Regions from separate parts of the Streptomyces sp. NPDC047982 genome, predicted to be linked through region 2. Evidence: predicted binding sites of a transcription regulator. Region 2 holds the regulator's gene; the other holds the start of a gene.
What was found. Region 2 encodes HrcA, which represses chaperone genes, less so after heat shock. Its sites were predicted from a motif close to TTNGCACTCNGNNNNNCNGAGTGCNAA; they were not measured.

Region 1 (3,507 bases), on a different contig from region 2:
GGACCGCAGCTCGTCCAGCAGCGCCGCCCCCTCGGGAGTGCGCAGGGCCAGGAAGGCGGCGAGCGGATCATTCGCGCCGCACGTGTCGTCGGCCCCGGATGCGTCACCGGCCCCGGACGCGGTGTCGGCGCCGTCAGGGACGTCCGTGCCTGCGGATGCGTCTGCGACTTCCGGGGCATCCGTGTCGGCCGGGACGTCCGCCCCGGCTGTGGCGTCGGCGACGGATGGGGCATTCGAGTTGTTCGGTCCGGCCGGGGTGGGCGTACCGGCCGGGTCGTTCGGGGCGAGAGCGTTCACCCGCCCCATTGTGAGCCAGTCGGGTCGACCGGCGGGACCGGCGGTGGTGTCGGGCCGGAGAGCCCCTCGTGAGCTGGCAGCATGCAACGCCACGTCATTCATACGACTAATACGACAAAAGGAGGAATTGGTCATGACAGCGTGTGAATCGGGCCTGTGCGCGTCCCGCGGGCCGGGCTCCGCGGGGTGCCGGCCGACCCGCGCGGTCCTGGCCGCACTCCTGGTCGCCGCCGTCGGTTCGGGGTGTGCCTCCGGGATCGCGGAGCGGGCGGACACCGGCCCCGGGCTTCGGTCCGACGCCTCCACGGGCCCGTTTCCCGCGCTGCCCGCCGAGCCGCCCCCCGGGCAGCCCGGCGGACCGGGGCATCGCGCGGGCCCCGGTGCCCCGGCCGACGGCGGCGCCCCCGCCGGGGCGCGCGAGAACGCGAAGCTCGCCCCGGCCGTCCGGGCAGCCCTCGCCAAGAAGTGGGGGCTGGGCCGCACGCCCCTGATCGCACCCCCGCCGCCCGCTGTCAAGCCGCGCGTCGTCACCCGGCAGGGGTTCGAGGTCACGGGCGGCGACGCCTCCCTGCCGCCGGTCTTCACGACCGTCCCGACCGAGGACCGGGTGGTCTTCCTGACCATGGACGACGGCGCGGAGAAGGACCCCGAACTGCTCCGGATGATGGACGAACTGGACATCCCGTACAGCGCGTTCCTCAGCGACGACGAGGTGCGGGGCAACTACGGGTACTTCGGCGAGGCGCAGCGGCTCGGCGTCACCCTCAACAACCACACCCTCAGCCACCCCTACCTCCCAGGGCTCTCGTACGAGGAGCAGAAGCGCGAGATCTGCGGGCAGCAGGACCTCATCGAGAAGCAGTTCGGGAAGCGGCCCGTCCTCTTCCGCCCGCCGTACGGCAACTACGACGGCGACACGCTGCGCATCGCGAAGTCCTGCGGGATCAAGGCCGTGCCGCTCTGGAACGCGGAGGCGTTCCCGGATCGCATGGAGTGGCGCGAGGGGGACGGGAAGCTGCGCCCCGGCGACATCATCCTCACGCACTTCCGGGGCCGGAACGAATGGGGCGCCGACATGACCGACCTGGTTCGTTCCGTCATGAAGACGATCACGGACCAGGGGTACGCGGTGGCCCGGCTGGAGGACTACGTGTGACTGGAGGGCCGCGCGGGAGGGGTGCGGACCGGGGCTGCGGCGCCCCCGCGCCGACGGGGAACCCCGACGCCACGACTGGCTGAATTGGCACTCCGCTTGACCGAGTGCTAATCGCGGTCATAGTCTCGGTGCTGGCACTCACCGATGGAGAGTGCCAGCAGTACCGTGCGACTGGCAGGTCCGGCACCCGCGACGACGGATCCACCTGGTCGCCACACTCAGACTCTTAACCCCGTGAGATCTCCGAAGGGGGAGACCGGATCGTGTCGACCGCCAGCACCAAGGTTGCGATCAAGCCGCTCGAAGACCGCATTGTGGTCCAGCCGCTCGACGCCGAGCAGACCACGGCCTCCGGCCTGGTCATCCCGGACACCGCCAAGGAGAAGCCCCAGGAGGGCGTCGTCCTGGCCGTGGGCCCGGGCCGCTTCGAGAACGGCGAGCGCCTTCCGCTCGACGTCAAGACCGGCGACATCGTGCTGTACAGCAAGTACGGCGGCACCGAGGTGAAGTACAACAGCGAGGAGTACCTCGTCCTCTCGGCTCGCGACGTCCTCGCGATCATCGAGAAGTAATTCACCCACGTCTGCTTCCGTTCCGCGCCCCTGGCCCCGTGCGTCCTGATCAGCCGGGCGGCCGGGGGCGCGGTTCGTTCGAGAGGAAAGCTCAGCTCCCATGGCGAAGATCCTGAAGTTCGACGAGGACGCCCGTCGCGCCCTTGAGCGCGGCGTCAACAAGCTTGCCGACACGGTCAAGGTGACGATCGGCCCCAAGGGCCGCAACGTCGTCATCGACAAGAAGTTCGGCGCCCCCACCATCACCAACGACGGTGTCACCATCGCGCGCGAGGTCGAGATCGAGGACCCGTACGAGAACCTCGGTGCCCAGCTGGTGAAGGAGGTCGCGACCAAGACCAACGACATCGCGGGTGACGGTACGACCACCGCCACCGTCCTGGCCCAGGCGCTGGTCCGCGAGGGTCTGCGCAACGTCGCCGCCGGTGCCTCCCCGGCCGCCCTGAAGAAGGGCATCGACGCCGCGGTCCAGGCCGTGTCCGAGGACCTCCTCGCGACCGCCCGTCCGATCGACGACAAGTCCGACATCGCCGCCGTGGCCGCGCTCTCCGCGCAGGACCCGCAGGTCGGCGAGCTCATCGCGGACGCGATGGACAAGGTCGGCAAGGACGGTGTCATCACCGTCGAGGAGTCCAACACCTTCGGTCTGGACCTCGACTTCACCGAGGGCATGGCCTTCGACAAGGGTTACCTGTCCCCGTACATGGTGACCGACCAGGAGCGCATGGAGGCCGTCCTCGACGACCCGTACATCCTGGTCCACCAGGGCAAGATCAGCGCCATCCAGGAGCTGCTCCCGCTGCTGGAGAAGGTCATCCAGGCCGGTGGCTCCAAGCCGCTGCTGATCATTGCTGAGGACGTCGAGGGCGAGGCGCTGTCGACCCTCGTCGTCAACAAGATCCGCGGCACCTTCAACGCCGTCGCCGTGAAGGCCCCCGGCTTCGGTGACCGCCGCAAGGCCATGCTCGGCGACATCGCCACCCTCACCGGTGCGACCGTCATCGCCGAGGAGGTCGGCCTCAAGCTCGACCAGGCCGGTCTGGACGTGCTGGGCACCGCCCGTCGCGTCACCGTCAGCAAGGACGACACCACGATCGTGGACGGCGGCGGCGAGCCCGGCGACGTCAAGGGCCGGGTCAACCAGATCAAGGCCGAGATCGAGGCCACGGACTCCGACTGGGACCGCGAGAAGCTCCAGGAGCGCCTCGCGAAGCTGGCCGGCGGCGTGTGTGTGATCCGCGTCGGTGCCGCCACCGAGGTGGAGCTCAAGGAGAAGAAGCACCGCCTGGAGGACGCCATCTCCGCGACCCGCGCCGCGGTCGAGGAGGGCATCGTCTCCGGTGGTGGCTCCGCCCTGGTCCACGCCGTCAAGGTCCTGGAGGGCAACCTCGGCAAGACCGGCGACGAGGCCACCGGTGTCGCGGTCGTGCGCCGCGCCGCCGTCGAGCCGCTGCGCTGGATCGCCGAGAACGCCGGCCTGGA
Region 2 (3,507 bases):
GCCCGCCCGCCTCCGAGACGGCTGCGGCGAGCTCCGGACGGGACGTACCGCCCGCCATGGGGGCCTGCACGATCGGATACCGGCAGAGATCGGTCAACACGGATGACATGACCGCATCGTGTCACGTCCCGCGCGCCCCGGCGTGCACGGGACGCGGCCGTGCGCCGTTCCCCGTCGGCCGGGGAACGGCGCACGCAGGCCGCACACGTGCGCGCGGGGCCGCTCGGCGGCCTGCGCGGGGCCTGTCAGCGGCCGTTGAAGGCGTCCTTCAGCCGGGAGAACAGCCCCTGCTGGCCGGGCTGGAACTGGCCGGTGGGCCGTTCCTCGCCGCGCATCTTCGCCAGCTCGCGCAGCAGTCGTTCCTGCTCCGGGTCGAGCTTCGTCGGGGTCATCACCTCGACGTGCACGACCAGGTCGCCGCGCCCGCCGCCCCTCAGATGGGTGATGCCGCGTCCGTGCAGCGGGACCGACTGGCCGGACTGGGTGCCGGGCCTGATGTCGACCTCCTCCAGGCCGTCGAGCGTCTCCAGCGGCACCTTCGTGCCGAGCGCGCCCGCCGTCATGGGAATCGTGACGGTGCAGTGCAGGTCGTCGCCGCGGCGCTGGAACACCGGGTGCGGCAGTTCGTGGATCTCCACGTACAGGTCACCTGCCGGGCCGCCGCCGGGGCCGACCTCGCCCTCGCCCGCGAGCTGGATGCGGGTGCCGTTGTCGACGCCCGCGGGGATCTTCACCGTGAGCGTGCGGCGCGACCGGACGCGGCCGTCCCCGGCGCACTCCGGGCACGGGGTCGGCACGACCGTGCCGAAGCCCTGGCACTGCGGGCAGGGCCGCGAGGTCATGACCTGGCCCAGGAAGGACCGGGTGACCTGGGAGACCTCGCCGCGCCCGCGGCACATGTCACAGGTCTGGGCCGAGGTGCCGGGAGCGGCGCCCTCGCCGCTGCACGTGGTGCAGACGACGGCCGTGTCGACCTGGATGTCCTTGGTGGTGCCGAACGCCGCCTCGGCGAGATCGACCTCCAGCCGGATCATCGCGTCCTGGCCGCGCCGGGTGCGCGAGCGGGGCCCGCGCTGCGACGACGTACCGAAGAACGCGTCCATGATGTCGGAGAAGTTGCCGAAGCCGCCCTGGCCGAAGCCGCCCGCGCCGCCACCGCCGCCGGAGGCGGACAGCGGGTCGCCGCCGAGGTCGTAGACCTGCTTCTTCTGCGGGTCCGACAGCACCTCGTAGGCGGCGTTGATCTCCTTGAACCGCTCCTGGGTCTTCGGATCGGGATTCACATCCGGGTGCAGCTCGCGGGCGAGCCTCCGGAATGCCTTCTTGATCTCGTCCTGGGACGCGTCGCGGCGCACGCCGAGTACGGCGTAGTAGTCCGTGGCCACTTACGACTCCGCCAGGATCTGTCCGACGTAACGTGCCACTGCGCGTACCGCTCCCATCGTTCCGGGGTAGTCCATGCGGGTCGGTCCGACCACGCCGAGTTTGGCGACTGCCTCGTCGCCCGAACCGTAGCCGACTGTGACGACGGACGTGGAGTTCAGTCCCTCGTGGGCGTTCTCGTGCCCGATGCGTACGGTCATGCCCGAGTCCGTGGCCTTGCCGAGCAGCTTCAGCAGCACGACCTGCTCCTCCAGCGCCTCCAGCACCGGCCGGATCACCACGGGGAAGTCGTGTCCGAAGCGCGTGAGGTTGGAGGTGCCGCCGATCATCAGCCGCTCCTCCGTGTCCTCGACCAGGGTTTCGAGCAGGGTGGAGAGCACGGTGGACACGGTCCCCCGGTCCTCGCTCTCGAAGGATTCCGGCAGGTCCTGCACCAGCTGCGGGACGTCCGAGAAACGGCGTCCGACGACCCGGCTGTTGAGACGGGCCCGCAGATCGGCCAGCGAGGTCTCGCCCAGCGGGGCGGGGCAGTCGATCATGCGCTGTTCGACCCGGCCGGTGTCCGTGATCAGCACGAGCATCAGCCGGGCGGGGGCCAGCGACAGCAGTTCCACGTGCCGCACCGTCGACCGGGTCAACGAGGGGTACTGCACGATGGCGACCTGCCGGGTCAGCTGCGCGAGCAGCCGGACGGTACGGCTCACGACGTCGTCGAGGTCGACCGCACCGTCGAGGAAATGGTGGATGGCGCGGCGTTCCGGCGACGTGAGGGGCTTGACGCCCGCGAGCCTGTCGACGAAGAGCCGGTAGCCCTTGTCCGTGGGGATACGCCCGGCGCTGGTGTGGGGCTGGGCGATGAAGCCCTCGTCCTCCAGCACCGCCATGTCGTTGCGGACGGTGGCCGGGGACACCCCCAGCTTGTGCCGCTCGGTGAGCGCCTTGGAGCCGACGGGCTCCTCGGTGCCCACGTAGTCCTGAACGATGGCGCGCAGCACTTCGAGTCTGCGTTCGCTGAGCATCGCGCGCACCTCCAGGTAGCTGGTTCAGCGGTGGTTCCCGGGCCGTCCCCGGCTTCCTTCCCCAGGGATCCGCCTGGCACTCTGTCGGCAAGAGTGCCAGCCATCCCCCGGTCAGTGTACGGCGGCGGAGTGGGGACCTAGCAAGAGTGATCGGCCACGCGCTCGCGAGACCGTTCCGGGCCGCTGCCGATAGCGTTCCGGTATGGACACCTCTTGGGAAGAGTTCGGCTGGGAGCGGATCGGTCACGGTATGGGACGGCGCCGCCTCCCCGGCTGGGACGCGACGACCGCGCTGGTGGCCGGGGCGGAGGGCGCGCTGCTCCTCGACACCGGGTCGACCCTCCGCGAGGGAGCCGGCATCCGGGACGGGGCACGGGCCCTGCTCGGCCGGGAGGTGACGCATATCGCACTCACCCACCCCCATTTCGACCACGTGCTGGGCACCGCGGCGTTCCCCCGTGTCCGGGAATCCGGGAACGTCCGGGAGTCCGGGAACGTCCGGGAATCCGGGAGCGTCCGGGAATCCGGGAACGTCCGGGAATCCGGGAACGTCCGGGAATCCGGGAGCGTCCGGGTGTACGGGGCGGCCGGGACGGCGGACCTGCTGAGGAGCGGGCGCGGGGCGGCGGACCTGTGCGCCGACGCGGTACGCCATGGGGTGCCCGAGCGCGAGGCTGCGGAGGCCGTCGCCGCGCTGGTGGCGCCGGATCACGAGGTACGCGACGAGCTGACGGTCGATCTGGGCGGTGGTCGGCGGGTGCTGCTGGTGAACCTGGGCCCCGCGCACAGCGGCCACGATCTGGTGGCGGTGGTGCCGGGCTCCCCCGCGGTGGTGTTCTGCGGCGATCTGGTCGAGGAGTCCGGCGAACCACAGGCGGGCCCGGACGCGGCCTTGGCCCGCTGGCCGGCCGCGCTGGACCGGCTGCTGGCGCTGGGGGGCGAGGAAGCGGTCTACGTGCCGGGCCACGGGGCGGTGGTGGACGCGGCATTCGTCCGGGACCAGCGCGACCGGCTGGCGGCGGCAGCGCGGGGGACTGCGGGGGCCTGAAGCGGGACGGGAAGCGCCCCTCGTCCGCCGGAAGGGGACGGGGAGCAGCCCTCATCC

Region 1: a site for HrcA is predicted at 1,538-1,564, ahead of groES (co-chaperone GroES). Genes of this name have one in related genera too.

Annotation. Positions count from the first base shown of each region.
Region 1 covers NZ_JBIDBS010000029.1:58,536-62,042, reverse strand. The annotation lists gene ACGF2V_RS28400 (methyltransferase domain-containing protein) at 1-51, opposite strand, end outside; gene ACGF2V_RS28395 (polysaccharide deacetylase family protein) at 431-1,453, shown strand; gene groES (co-chaperone GroES) at 1,717-2,025, shown strand; gene groL (chaperonin GroEL) at 2,126-3,507, shown strand, end outside.
Region 2 covers NZ_JBIDBS010000002.1:262,071-265,577, reverse strand. The annotation lists gene ACGF2V_RS03035 (nitronate monooxygenase) at 1-109, opposite strand, end outside; gene dnaJ (molecular chaperone DnaJ) at 246-1,385, opposite strand; gene hrcA (heat-inducible transcriptional repressor HrcA) at 1,386-2,402, opposite strand; gene ACGF2V_RS03020 (MBL fold metallo-hydrolase) at 2,605-3,450, shown strand.